3 regions of the Serratia sp. CoH_134_PS_4 genome follow, and region 1 is predicted to be linked to each of the others. Evidence: predicted binding sites of a transcription regulator. Region 1 holds the regulator's gene; each other region holds the start of a gene.
The links. The regulator sigma-54, encoded in region 1, starts transcription at its own class of promoters, with help from an activator protein. The targets are predictions, from matches to a motif close to GTTGGCACANNTTTCGCTNT.

Region 1 (4,764 bases):
TGTCGATGGCGTGCTGTCAGACGGCCTGATTTTCATGGGCAACAATGGCGAAGAATTAAAAGCATTCAACGTCCGTGACGGTTACGGTATCCGCTGCCTGAAAACCTCAGATATCGAGGTGGCGATCATCACCGGTCGTTCCGCCAAGCTGCTGGAAGACCGGGCAAATACCCTCGGTATCACCCACCTTTATCAGGGGCAATCCGATAAGCTTTTGGCCTTCCGTGAACTGTTGGATACACTGTCGCTTACGGCAGATCAGGTCGCCTATATTGGCGACGATCTGATCGACTGGCCGGTGATGGCGCAAGTTGGCCTGGCCGTTGCGGTCGCAGATGCACATCCGTTGCTGCTGCCACGCGCCCACTACGTTACCCGCATTGCCGGCGGCCGCGGCGCGGTGCGCGAGCTGTGCGACATTATTCTTTTGGCTCAGAACAAGCTGGAGGACGCCAAAGGGCTGTCGATATGAGTAAAACCAAACTTTGGATCACCCTTTTGCTGGCGGTGATCGCATTGGCGCTGATTGGCTGGAACATGGCTGATTTCAATAATGACGCGGTCCCAGGGCCGGTGAACAGTCAGGACCCGACTTACCAGAGCCAGCACACGGTCACCATAGTGTACAATCCGACCGGCAAGCTGAGTTACAAGCTGGTAGCGGAAGATGTGAAGTATTATACCGCCGATGATTTAAGCTGGTTTACCCAGCCAGTGATGACGCTGTTTGATGAAAACGCGGTGGCTACCTGGTCAGTTCGCGCCGATCGCGCCAAACTGACTAAAGATCGGATGCTGTATCTTTACGGCCATGTCGAGGTGAATAGCCTGACCACCACCTCACAGCTGGAAAAAATTAAAACAGATAATGCTCAGGTGAACCTGGTGACCCAGGATGTGTCTTCGGATGACGAAGTGACACTCTACGGGACGAACTTCACCTCTAACGGCATGAAAATGCGTGGGAACCTGCGGACCAAAACCGCTGAGCTGATTGATAAGGTTAAGACCAACTATGAAATTCAGAACCAAAAAACAACGCCGTAATCTGTTGATCGGCAGCTTGATTTTGGCCGCCAGCGCCCCCGCTTGGGCGCTGAAGTCCGACTCCAATCAACCGGTGAGCATTGATTCACTGAAACAGTCTCTGGATATGCAGAGCAACGTCAGCACCTTTACTGATAACGTGGTGATTAAGCAAGGCACCATCGATATCAAGGCGGACAAGGTCGTGGTGACTCGGCCGGGCGGCGATCAGAACAAAACCTACATTGAAGCCTTTGGTAACCCAGTGACTTTTTACCAGATGCAAGACAGTGGTAAGCCGGTGAAAGGCCATGCCCAAAAGGTCCGTTACGATGTCGCCTCGCAGTTAGTGACCCTGACCGGGAATGCCTATCTGGAACAGCTCGACAGCAACGTAAAAGGCGATCGCATCACCTACCTGGTGCAACAGCAGCAAATGCAGGCGTTTAGCGATAAAGGCAAACGCGTGACTACGGTTCTGGTACCGTCGCAGTTGCAAGACAAAAACGGGCAAAAGAAGAGTAACTAATCACTTATGGCTACACTCATCGCAGAAAACTTGGCGAAAGCCTACAAGGGCCGCAAAGTTGTTGAAGACGTCAGTCTGAACGTGAAATCCGGCGAAATCGTCGGCCTTCTGGGGCCGAACGGTGCCGGTAAGACCACCACCTTCTACATGGTGGTGGGTATCGTTCAACGCGACGCCGGGCGTATCGTGATTGACGAAGAAGACATCAGCCTGTTGCCACTGCATGCGCGCGCGCGTCGTGGTATCGGCTATCTGCCGCAAGAAGCGTCAATCTTCCGCCGCCTGAGCGTGTATGACAACCTGATGGCCGTTCTTGAGATCCGTGATGACCTCAGCAGCGAACAGCGAGCAGACCGTGCGGTAGAGCTGATGGAAGAGTTCCATATCTCCCATCTGCGCGACAACCTGGGCCAGGCCTTGTCCGGTGGCGAACGCCGCCGCGTGGAGATCGCCCGAGCCCTGGCGGCCAACCCGAAATTCATCCTGCTGGATGAACCCTTCGCCGGGGTCGACCCCATCTCCGTTATCGACATTAAAAAGATTATCGAGCACTTGCGTGATAGCGGCCTGGGCGTGCTGATCACCGACCACAACGTGCGCGAAACGCTGGACGTATGTGAACGCGCCTACATTGTCAGCCAGGGCAAACTGATTGCTCACGGCACGCCGGATGCTATTCTGGCCGATGAGCAGGTGAAACGCGTTTATCTGGGCGAAGAATTCCGCCTCTGAGTACCAGCGCGCCCATTGGGCGACGGTTAACGGAAGTAAACAGAAGATTATGAAGCAAGGTTTGCAACTCAGGTTTAGCCAACAATTGGCTATGACCCCCCAACTCCAGCAGGCTATCCGCCTGTTGCAGTTGTCCACGCTTGAACTCCAGCAGGAGATACAGCTGGCGTTAGAGAGCAACCCATTGCTTGAACAGACTGACCTGCACGAAGAAATCGAAACCAAAGAAACCCTCGAAACCGAAGGTTTGGACACCCGCGAAGCGCTAGAACAGAAAGACATGCCGGAAGAGCTGCCGTTGGACGCTACCTGGGATGAAATCTATACGGCGGGTACCCCCTCCGGTACCCGTACTGATTACAGCGATGATGAACTCCCGGTTTATCAAGGTGAAACCACCCAGACCCTGCAGGACTATCTGATGTGGCAGGTGGATCTCACACCGTTTTCCGATACGGATGCCGCCATCGCCACCTCAATCGTTGACGCTGTCGACGACACCGGTTATCTCACCGTGCCGCTGGAAGACATTCTGGAGAGCATCGGTGACGAAAATGTGACAATGGACGAAGTCGAAGCCGTATTGAAACGCGTACAGCGTTTTGATCCGGTTGGCGTTGCCGCGCGCGATCTGCGTGATTGCCTGTTGGTTCAGCTTTCCCAGTATGCCGAAGACACGCCCTATCTGGCTGAAGCACGCCTGATCATCAGTGAACACCTGGACTTGCTGGCCAACCACGACTTTCGCAGCCTAATGCGAACAACGCGCTCAAAAGAAGATACACTGAAAGAAGCGATGCAGCTGATTCAGTCACTCGATCCGCGTCCGGGCCAGTCGATCAATACCGGCGAGTCTGAGTACGTGATCCCAGACGTGCTGGTACGCAAAGTGCAAGATGTTTGGACGGTTGAGCTCAACAGTGACAGCATTCCACGGCTGAAGATCAACCAGCAATACGCCGCCATGGGCAACAGCGCGCGTAACGACAGCGACGGACAGTACATCCGCAGTAATCTGCAGGAAGCCAAATGGCTGATCAAAAGTCTGGAAAGCAGGAACGACACTTTACTGAAAGTCTCACGCTGCATTGTCGAGCAGCAACAGGCCTTCTTTGAGCAAGGTGCAGAATTTATGAAACCCATGGTACTGGCGGACATCGCTCAGGCCGTGGAGATGCATGAATCGACAATCTCACGCGTGACTACGCAAAAGTTTTTGCACAGTCCGCGCGGCATTTTCGAATTGAAATATTTCTTCTCAAGCCATGTGAATACCGACAGCGGAGGCGAGGCTTCCTCTACGGCGATCCGGGCAGTCGTGAAGAAAATGATCGCGGCGGAAAACCCCGCCAAACCGCTCAGCGACAGCAAGCTGGCCACCCTGCTCTCCGATCAGGGGATCATCGTGGCGCGGCGTACCGTCGCCAAGTACCGAGAGTCTTTGTCCATCCCGCCGTCCAACCAGCGTAAACAGTTGGTTTGACCTCTATTGAGAAGGAAGACACTATGCAGCTCAACATTACCGGACACCACATCGAAATCACCGAACCATTGCGTGAGTTCGTGAACACCAAGTTCGCTAAACTCGAACAGTATTTTGACCGCATAAATCAGGTGTATGTCGTTCTTAGTGTGGAAAAAGTGCAACAGATTGCGGAAGCAACGGTGCACGTGAATGGAGGCGAGTTGCACGCCACCTCGGAAGACGAGAACATGTATGCTGCAATTGATACCCTGATCGACAAACTGGCACGTCAATTGAACAAACATAAAGACAAACTGAAGCAACACTGACATTCTGGGCCGTTTCCGTCCGCGGATTCGGCTCAAACGTAGATTCGGCCATCGGCGCGTTACCTGTTTGTGTATGGGTACCGCGCCGATAAGCCAACAGGCGAAAAATCACCTCACAAGCCTGCTTGCTGGTGTGGTTTTAAGTGAAGATGAGATGAACAACGAAACAATGCAATTAAGCTCGGTCTTAAACATCGAGTGCACCAGAAGCGCCGTCCATTGCACTAGCAAGAAACGCGCTTTGGAAATTATCAGCGAACTGGCCGCCAAGCAGCTAAACCTGTCACCACAGGTGGTGTTTGACGCGGTTCTCACCCGCGAGCGTATGGGCAGCACCGGTATCGGCAACGGTATCGCCATTCCCCATGGCAAACTGGAAGAGGACACATTGCGGGCTGTTGGCGTGTTTATCCGTCTCGACCAACCTATCGCCTTTGATGCCATTGATAACCAGCCGGTCGATCTGCTATTCGCCTTACTGGTACCGGCAGATCAATGTAAAACCCATTTGCATACCCTGTCCCTGGTCGCCAAGCGCCTGGCCGACAAAACCGTATGCCGTCGCCTGCGTGCCGCGCAAAGTGACGAAGAGCTTTACCAAATCATCACCGAGTAACGCCCGGCTGGCGTGACTTCCAGCCCGGATAACGATACTGTTTAGCCATGATGGATTCCGGTTCAGG
Region 2 (4,764 bases), on a different contig from region 1:
TTCGATCAGAACCGACAGGTGAAGTTCACCACGGCCAGATACGCGGAATGCGTCAGCATCTTCAGTTTCTTCAACACGCAACGCAACGTTGTGCACCAATTCCTTGTTCAGACGCTCAAGGATTTGACGTGAAGTCACGAACTTACCTTCTTTACCGCAGAAAGGTGAGGTGTTGACGTTGAAGAACATGGTTACGGTTGGCTCATCGACAGACAGCGCTGGCAGTGCTTCCACTGCAGAGGTGTCACAGATGGTGTCGGAAATGTTCAGCTCGCCCAGACCGGTGATAGCGATGATGTCGCCCGCTTCAGCCAGGGTCGACTCGATACGCTCCAGACCCATGTGGCCCAGCACTTTGCCCACTTTACCGCTGCGAGTTTTACCTTCGCTATCGATGATAGTGACCTGCTGGTTTGGCTTCACTTTACCGCGCTTGATACGGCCGATGCCGATCACGCCCAGGTAGTTGTTGTAGTCCAGCTGAGAGATCTGCATCTGGAACGGTGCTTCGAGCTCAACCTGCGGTGCAGACACGTGGTCCACGATCGCTTGATACAGCGGGGTCATGTCTTCCGCCATCTCATTGTGGTCAGTACCCGCGATCCCCATCAGTGCAGAAGCATAGATGATTGGGAAGTCGAGCTGCTCGTCGGTCGCGTCGAGGTTAACGAACAGGTCGAAGACCTGATCAACAACCCAATCAGGACGTGCGCCTGGACGGTCAACCTTGTTGATTACCACGATCGGCTTCAGACCATTAGCAAACGCTTTTTTGGTCACAAAGCGGGTTTGCGGCATTGGGCCATCCATTGCGTCCACAACCAGCAGCACCGAGTCAACCATTGACATCACACGCTCAACCTCACCGCCGAAGTCGGCGTGTCCTGGGGTATCCACGATGTTGATGCGGTAGTCTTTCCAATTAATGGCGGTGTTTTTTGCGAGGATGGTAATCCCACGCTCTTTCTCCAAATCGTTGGAGTCCATTACGCGTTCGGTGGCTTCTACACGCTCTCCGAAAGTACCGGATTGTTGCAGCAGCTTATCAACCAGGGTGGTTTTACCATGGTCAACGTGGGCAATAATGGCGATGTTACGCAAATTTTCGATCACAGCTTTGCCTCAGGCATTAGAAATAGCGCGCTATTGTACACGTATTAAGCGAGGGACTAAACAAGATCACAACAGTCTCTTATAAACAACTGTGTACAGGTCAGTATGTGATCCCTTTCACGGTGCAAAAAGCATCATCTGGTGCACTTTTGCACCATTACAGTGCCCCACCTCGCACTGATTGCACCATTTAAGTGCAATATGTCACTAATGGTGCATACTCATTCTGTGCAAAACCCGCACAGAAAGGCGTTTAACACGCTTTCGCAAAGTTGGCACAGTTTTCGCTTTAGTCTTTTCAAGGCAAAAAAAGCCAGTTTCACAGATTCGTTCCACGACGACGACAATGATAAATCCGGGAGAGTTAAGTATGTCCGCTGAACACGTTTTGACGATGCTGAATGAGCATGAAGTGAAATTCGTAGACCTGCGTTTCACTGACACCAAGGGTAAAGAACAACACGTCACCATCCCTGCTCACCAGGTGAATGCCGACTTCTTCGAAGAAGGTAAAATGTTTGACGGCTCCTCGATCGGCGGTTGGAAAGGTATCAACGAATCTGACATGGTGCTGATGCCAGACGCCAGCACGGCGGTATTGGACCCGTTCTTCGAAGAATCTACCCTGATTATTCGTTGCGACATCCTTGAGCCAGGCACCATGCAAGGCTATGACCGTGACCCACGCTCCATTTCCAAGCGTGCAGAAGACTTCCTGCGTTCATCCGGCATTGCGGACACCGTATTGTTCGGGCCAGAGCCAGAATTCTTCCTGTTCGATGACATTCGTTTCGGCAGCAGCATCCGTGGTTCCCACGTGGCTATCGACGATATCGAAGGCGCATGGAACTCAGGCACCCAATACGATGGCGGCAACAAAGGCCACCGTCCGGCAGTGAAAGGCGGCTACTTCCCAGTTCCTCCGGTCGACTCTTCACAAGACATCCGTTCTACCATGTGTTTGACCATGGAAGAAATGGGTCTGGTTGTTGAAGCGCACCACCATGAAGTGGCAACTGCAGGTCAGAACGAAGTGGCAACCCGCTTCAACACCATGACCAAAAAAGCTGACGAAATCCAAATCTACAAATACGTGGTTCACAACGTGGCTCACGCATTTGGTAAAACAGCGACCTTCATGCCGAAGCCAATGTTCGGTGATAACGGTTCTGGTATGCACTGCCACATGTCTCTGTCCAAGAACGGCACGAACCTGTTCGCTGGCGACAAATACGGCGGCCTGTCTGAAACTGCCCTGTTCTATATCGGCGGTATCATCAAGCATGCTAAAGCAATCAATGCCCTGGCCAACCCGACCACCAACTCTTACAAGCGTCTGGTCCCAGGCTACGAAGCCCCGGTCATGCTGGCTTACTCAGCCCGTAACCGCTCCGCTTCTATCCGTATTCCGGTAGTAGCTAGCCCGAAAGCGCGTCGTATCGAAGCTCGCTTCCCGGATCCAGCAGCTAACCCATACCTGTGCTTCGCAGCTCTGCTGATGGCAGGCCTGGACGGTGTGATTAATAAAATCCACCCTGGCGATGCCATGGACAAAAACCTGTATGACCTGCCACCGGAAGAAGAAGCTGAAATTCCAAAAGTTGCAGGCTCCCTGGATGAAGCGCTGGCTGCATTAAGCGAAGACCGCGAGTTCCTGACCCGTGGCGGCGTCTTCACCGACGACGCGATCGACGCTTATATCGACCTGCGTAAAGAAGAAATGGATCGTGTTCGCATGACGCCACACCCGGTTGAATTCGAACTCTACTACAGCGTTTAAGTTTTACCGCGCCGTCTGCGGACGGCGCCCAGATTTAGTTGTCTTTTTTGTTGCCGTGGAAACTTTCTGCCCATCTTCGGATGGGTTTTTTTCTCCACCATATTTTCTGCAAAACTATTCCATACCGCGTACATGACGGATGGAGTAGGATAAATGCACTAAAAAGGTGCAGTCGTCTGCTATGCCCAATGAATTTCAAGGTGCAGCTAGGCGGCAACCGAGCCAACCGACAGGAGCTTGGTCTGCCAAGTGACTGGTGTGAGTAAGAGCAGCCAACAACGCTGCGTCTTGAAAGATGAAGGGCATATATGGCAACTGGCAAGCTGCCCGACGCAGGGCAGATCCTCAATTCGCTCATTAACAGCATTCTGCTGTTGGATGACTCACTGGCGGTTCATTACGCCAATCCGGCAGCACAACAACTGCTGGCACAGAGCTCCCGTAAACTTTTCGGTACGCCGTTACCCGATCTGCTCGGCTACTTCTCACTGAACGTCGATTTGATGCGTGAGAGCCTGCACGCCGGTCAGGGCTTTACCGATAACGAAGTGACCCTGGTGGTTGACGGGCGTGCGCACATCCTCTCTTTGACCGCCCAGGCGCTGCCTGAAGGCTACATCTTGGTCGAGCTGGCGCCGATGGATAACCAACGCCGCCTGAGTCAGGAACAGTTACAACACGCACAACAAGTTGCCGCGCGTGATTTGGTCCGTGGTCTGGCACACGAGATCAAAAACCCATTGGGTGGTTTACGGGGCGCGGCGCAGTTGCTGGCCAAAGCGCTGCCTGATCCATCACTGACCGAATACACCAAGGTCATCATTGAACAGGCCGACCGCCTGCGCAACCTGGTTGATCGCCTGCTGGGCCCACAACGGCCTGGCCAGCACATTACCCAAAGTATTCATCAGGTCGCAGAACGCGTTTGCCAACTGGTGGCTCTCGAGAAACCCGATAACGTGACGCTGGTCCGTGATTACGACCCCAGCCTGCCAGAAATGGCACACGATCCGGATCAAATCGAACAGGTTCTGCTGAACATTACCCGTAACGCTCTGCAGGCACTGGGGCCGGCTGGCGGCACCATCACGCTGCGTACCCGCACCGCGTTCCAGATCACCCTGCATGGCAGTCGTTACCGGCTGGCAGCACGTATCGATATAGAGGATGACGGCCCCGGCGTGCCGGCGCAGTTACAAGACACGCTGTTTTACCCAATGGTCAGTGGCCGCGAAGGCGGAACCGGCTTGGGTTTATCCATCGCCCGTAATCTTATTGATCAACATTGCGGAAAAATTGAATTTAACAGTTGGCCAGGACATACCGAATTCTCGGTGTACCTGCCTATTCGTCAGTGAGGTTTTCTATGCAACGAGGGATAGTCTGGATCGTCGATGACGATAGCTCCATCCGCTGGGTGCTTGAACGCGCACTCACTGGGGCGGGTGTGAGCTGCGTGACCTTCGAGAGTGGCAATGAGGTGTTGGAAGCCCTGTCCACGCAAACACCTGACGTGTTGCTGTCTGACATCCGCATGCCCGGCATGGATGGTCTTGCATTACTCAAGCAGATAAAGCAGCGCCACCCTATGCTTCCGGTCATCATAATGACGGCACATTCGGATTTGGACGCCGCTGTCAGCGCATATCAACAAGGGGCATTTGATTACCTGCCAAAACCTTTTGATATCGATGAAGCTGTCGCACTGGTCGAACGTGCTATCAGTCATTATCAGGAACAACAACAGCCGGCGCGCAGCCAGCCGGCTAACGATCCGGTAGCGGATATTATCGGCGAAGCCCCGGCAATGCAGGATGTGTTCCGTATTATCGGACGTCTATCACGCTCGTCGATCAGCGTGTTGATCAACG
Region 3 (4,764 bases), on a different contig from region 1:
GGCTTGACCCTGTGTGCGACGAGGCTGGCGACGAGTCTGGTAACGTGCCGCAATCAGCAACGGCAACAACGGCATTGCCAGCAATAAAATGGCGATCAGCGGAGTGGAAACCAGCGTCTCTGTTACGGAGACGCTGTGTTCTGGCATAGTGCCAATCAAGCGGGTAAACAGCGGGACAATCCAGAGTGCCCCCAGGCCGCATAGCAAACACAGTAATGCAGGCACGACATGGCTTAGCGTCAGCCACACGTTGGCCTGAACAGCATTCGCGGCAGCGTCGCTGCGCGGAGCTCCCAGGCAAGCCACACCAAACACCTTGCTGACGCACATCACCGCAAGTGCGCCGGTGAGGGCTAACGCCACCGCCAGCAGCGGACCCACCAGATGCCCGATAAAGCCCGGTGCGGCGCTGAAATGGAAAAGCCCTTGGTAGATCAACCATTCACTGGCGAAACCGTTCAGGGGTGGCAACGCCGCCATCGACACCAAACCAATCAAGAGAGAAACGGCGGTCCAGGGCATCAGCCGGGCTAAGCCCCCCATTTTTTCCATGTCTTTCAGGCCGGTTTGTTGCTCAATAGCGCCTGCAGCCAGTAACAATGCACTTTTGAACAGGCTGTGATTGAGCAAGTGGAACAAGCCCCCCACCAAAGCAAACGCCGTCAACAGAGGCTGTTGCAGTGCCATACCGACCATAGCGCCACCAATCCCCAGCAGAATGATGCCGATGTTCTCGAGCGTGTGATAAGCCAATAAGCGACGCAAATCGTGTTCCATCAACGCATACAGCCCGCCAAAAAACGCAGTCCCGGCAGCAAGCAGCAACACCAGCAAGCCCCACCACAGTGGCGGAGTGCCCAGCAGATCCAACCCGACTTTCAAAATACCCAGCAAACCGACTTTCATCAGCGCGCAGGAAAACAACGTGGCGGCAGAGGCAGGCGAGCTGCTATGGGATTGAGGTACCCAGGCATGTAACGGCATCACTCCGGCAAAGATGCCAAACCCGGCAAGTGCCAACAGGAACACGCCATTACGCAGTGCGTCTGGCAATGGCGTAGCGCGAATTACGCTAAATACCGAACTGTGGCTATGGGCATAAATCAGGGTGAACGCGATAACCAATAGCAGCGAGCCTAATCGCATCAGTAAGAACTGGTTATGCCCGGCACGCAGGCTTTTGGCTCCCGGGGAATGGGCAACCAGAAAGTAGCCGCACAACGCCGCCAGTTCCAACAGTAAAAGCAGAGCAATGGCATTATCGGCCATCACTGCGGCGCTTAATGCCGCCAACATCAGATTGGTCAGCCCGCCAATTCGTCCACGCGCGCGCGGGTTTAACCTGTGTATGTACCCCGCGTGATATAGCGCGGTAAAGACACCGCTAAGGGCAATCACCAGCAGTAGCAGTGCGTTAGGGCCACTGATTTCCACGGCATAATGCAGCCAGGGTAATCGGGCGCTGTGCAGTGGCGTAAACAACATGGATAAGGCCGCCAACAATGCGGCGAGAGCGCACAACAAAGTGCCGCCACTGAGCGGCCTGCTAGCCGATGCCCAGGGCGAGGTTAGCCAGCTCAACAACGCACAAAGCACGTATCCCCCGAATGCCAATGTCAGTAGCAACAATGGATCGGGCGCAATGGTATACATCATCAATTCGGCTCCTTGCGGAAGTCAGGGGCAGCAACGAACGGCAACTCGGCGCTGAGTGCCTGCATGGCGTTACGTCTTTTTTGTTCGCTCGCGAGTCGCACGTCACGGTCAGTCACCAAGCGGATGGCCTGAGTGGGGCAAGTGCGGATACACGCGGGGCCATCTGCGCTGAAATCGCAGAGATCGCACTTCACCGCCACAGCCCGGACGCCGGGCAGGCAGTCAAGAAAAGCACTAATGGGGCGTGGCGCTGTGGCAGCGGGTAGCGCAAGCGGCGTATTGCAATCTGCAGGTATCGCCAGCGGGGTACTACCACCAAAACCAATAGCCCCGAATGGGCAGGCAATGCCGCAAAGCTTGCAACTGATACACAGGCTTTCGTTCAGTGAGATGGCGTCATCCTGATGGCGAATCGCGTTGACTGGGCAGACTTGTGCACAGGGCGCATCTTCGCATTGATGACACATCACGGGGGCCGAATCGCGGGCACTGCGTATTACCTGCAAGCGGGGTAATGCCTGCAAGCCGTATTGCCGGTGTTCCGCAGAGCAACTTGCCATACAGGTATTGCAGCCAATACACAATTTAGGGTCCGCAATAATAAAGCGGTTCATGCACACTCCTTGCTTCGTCATTTATGACGACATCGTCAGTAAAAAATGACGTTTCGACAGTTTTCCGTCAGTGATTAACGCCGACAGTCAGACGGGTAAGGTTATTTTTTTCAGTGCGTCATGAATGGCACATCCATCATGAAGGGAGTCGAACAGGCATTGATAAATAATGGCGATCTTATCCAGATAATGTTCAAAAACTGCCTGTGTATCACGATTGCTTATTATTTCGTCGACATTGCCGTTTTCATCCAGGGTAGCATGTGCAAAAGCGGCAAAATTCTCCGGTTCATGCGCCGTCGCCAAATTAATGCGGTAGCAAATGTCTCGGCTGTAAAATCCCTCACTTAATTGAATACTAACGGTAAAGTGGTTGAACAAGACAAAGCGTAGGTCGTCCTCCTTTCCGTAGGTAAACTGATGATTAATCTTCTTTTTAGTGGTGGTGACCGCTTTAATTAATGTGCTGTGATAGGTTTGCCATTGCGCCATCAGGCGGTTGCTTTTGCTGGCGATATAATCGGCCTGGCTGGTTACTTCACTGATTGTACTCATTGTCCTCACTCAACATTAATGGTCATTGTCGAAACAGCTCTGGGTCAACGAGTTAAAGCATAAAGTGTGCCAAAGCTTCGAGTTATTCATTTATCCCTTTAACTTCAACCTGTAGCGTTAAATTAAATACCCGGTCTTTCAGAGGAGGGTTTATGTAATTGCTGCCGATGACATGACGATCGACAAATATGTCAATTTCGGTTTGGCATCATATTTGCAATGTTATTACTACGACGCGTTTTATCACCCTTGGCGGAGACCGGATGCACGAAATAACCTTGTGCCAACATGCGATGGAAATAATGCAGCAACAGGCTCGCCTGCATCATGCGCAACGTATTACTGCGGTGTGGTTCGAAATTGGCGCATTTTCTTGCGTGGAAGCGGAGTCTTTGCGCTTCTGTTTCGACATGGTGTGTCGAGACACCTTGGCTGAAGGCTGCGAGTTGCATCTGATAGAGCAACGTGCGCAGTCCTGGTGTCATGACTGCCAGCGCGATGTCCAGTTGCTGATGCCACAGGTCTTGGTCTGCCCGCACTGTGCCGGGCGAAACCTGCGTGTGGCGGCCGATGATGGCTTACACATAAAACGCCTGGAAATTGAATAGACAACATGCCCAAAGAAGAGAAAGGGTCTAGGAGGACGAACATGTGCAGTACCTGCGGTTGTGCCCACGGTGAACTGACGATTGAAGGGGAAGTAAAAGTCCCATTCCGTCCGCAACGGAATAGGCAAGGCGATTTGCATTATGGCTTGGGGCTGGCAGGCACCCATGCGCCGGGCATCAGCCAGCGCCGCATGCTGGAAATCGAAACCCGGGTGTTGGATAAAAACGATCGCCTGGCAGAGCGTAATCGTCAGTATTTCACCGAACAACATATCCTGGCGTTGAATCTGGTTTCCAGCCCCGGATCAGGCAAAACCACACTGCTGACAGAAACGTTGTTGCGGCTACGTGGCCATCATACTTGCGCGGTGGTGGAGGGAGACCAGCAAACCACCAACGATGCTGAACGCATTCGCGCGACCGGCGTCCCGGCAATTCAGGTCAATACCGGCAAAGGCTGTCATCTGGACGCACAAATGGTGCATGAAGCCACCCAGCGTTTAGGGTTGAAACCCGGCAGCCTGCTGTTTATCGAAAACGTCGGTAACCTGGTTTGTCCGGCCAGTTTTGATCTTGGCGAACGCCATAAGGTGGCAGTGCTCTCGGTTACCGAAGGGGAAGACAAACCCCTCAAGTACCCGCATATGTTTGCCGCCGCACGTTTGATGATCGTGAACAAAATCGATCTGCTGCCGTATTTGAAATTCGATTTGGCGGCCTGTATCGACAATGCCCGTCAGGTCAATCCCGCCATTGAGGTGATAACCCTGTCGGCAACCCACGGTGAAGGGATGGAACACTGGCTGGCTTGGCTGGAGAAAGAGTTATGTGTATAGGCATTCCCGGGCAAATCGTGGCGTTGGATGAAAACCAGCCCCAACATGCCTGGGCCGACGTCTGCGGTGTGCAGCGTGAAGTGAATATTGCGTTGGTACGTAAAGATGATGAACCCAGAGAAGCGATGATCGGCTGCTGGGTATTGATCCACGTAGGGTTCGCGATGAGCCGACTTGATCGGCACGAAGCCGAAGAGATGTTGGCGGCGCTGCACGCGATGGGCGAAGTAGAAGAGGATGTGGCGCTGTTTTTAGCGGGGGAAGGCCAGCATGCATTACGTTGACGAATTCCGCGATCCGCACCGGGTAAAATCGCTGCTTCAGCATATCAGGCACCGCGCTGCCCAGTTGTCTTTTACCACCGAACGACCGCTGCAAATCATGGAAGTGTGTGGGGGACATACTCATGCCATTTTCCGTTTTGGCCTGGATAAGTTGCTACCGCCCAACATTGAGTTTATCCACGGCCCGGGTTGCCCGGTGTGCGTGTTGCCG

Region 2: the regulator sigma-54 is predicted to act here: its motif matches at 1,385-1,404, upstream of glnA (glutamate--ammonia ligase).
Region 3: the regulator sigma-54 is predicted to act here: its motif matches at 2,880-2,899, upstream of hycA (formate hydrogenlyase regulator HycA).

Annotation. Positions count from the first base shown of each region.
Region 1 is NZ_JBXWKI010000005.1:213,620-218,383, forward strand. It holds gene kdsC (3-deoxy-manno-octulosonate-8-phosphatase KdsC) at 1-472, shown strand, start outside; gene lptC (LPS export ABC transporter periplasmic protein LptC) at 469-1,047, shown strand; gene lptA (lipopolysaccharide ABC transporter substrate-binding protein LptA) at 1,016-1,555, shown strand; gene lptB (LPS export ABC transporter ATP-binding protein) at 1,562-2,287, shown strand; gene rpoN (RNA polymerase factor sigma-54) at 2,337-3,770, shown strand; gene hpf (ribosome hibernation promoting factor) at 3,794-4,081, shown strand; gene ptsN (PTS IIA-like nitrogen regulatory protein PtsN) at 4,236-4,697, shown strand.
Region 2 is NZ_JBXWKI010000014.1:12,880-17,643, reverse strand. It holds gene typA (ribosome-dependent GTPase TypA) at 1-1,113, opposite strand, end outside; gene glnA (glutamate--ammonia ligase) at 1,484-2,893, shown strand; gene glnL (nitrogen regulation protein NR(II)) at 3,202-4,251, shown strand; gene glnG (nitrogen regulation protein NR(I)) at 4,260-4,764, shown strand, end outside.
Region 3 is NZ_JBXWKI010000001.1:599,567-604,330, reverse strand. It holds gene AC2FCQ_RS02795 (proton-conducting transporter transmembrane domain-containing protein) at 1-1,656, opposite strand, end outside; gene AC2FCQ_RS02790 (4Fe-4S dicluster domain-containing protein) at 1,656-2,270, opposite strand; gene hycA (formate hydrogenlyase regulator HycA) at 2,358-2,825, opposite strand; gene hypA (hydrogenase maturation nickel metallochaperone HypA) at 3,089-3,433, shown strand; gene hypB (hydrogenase nickel incorporation protein HypB) at 3,475-4,269, shown strand; gene AC2FCQ_RS02770 (HypC/HybG/HupF family hydrogenase formation chaperone) at 4,260-4,553, shown strand; gene hypD (hydrogenase formation protein HypD) at 4,540-4,764, shown strand, end outside.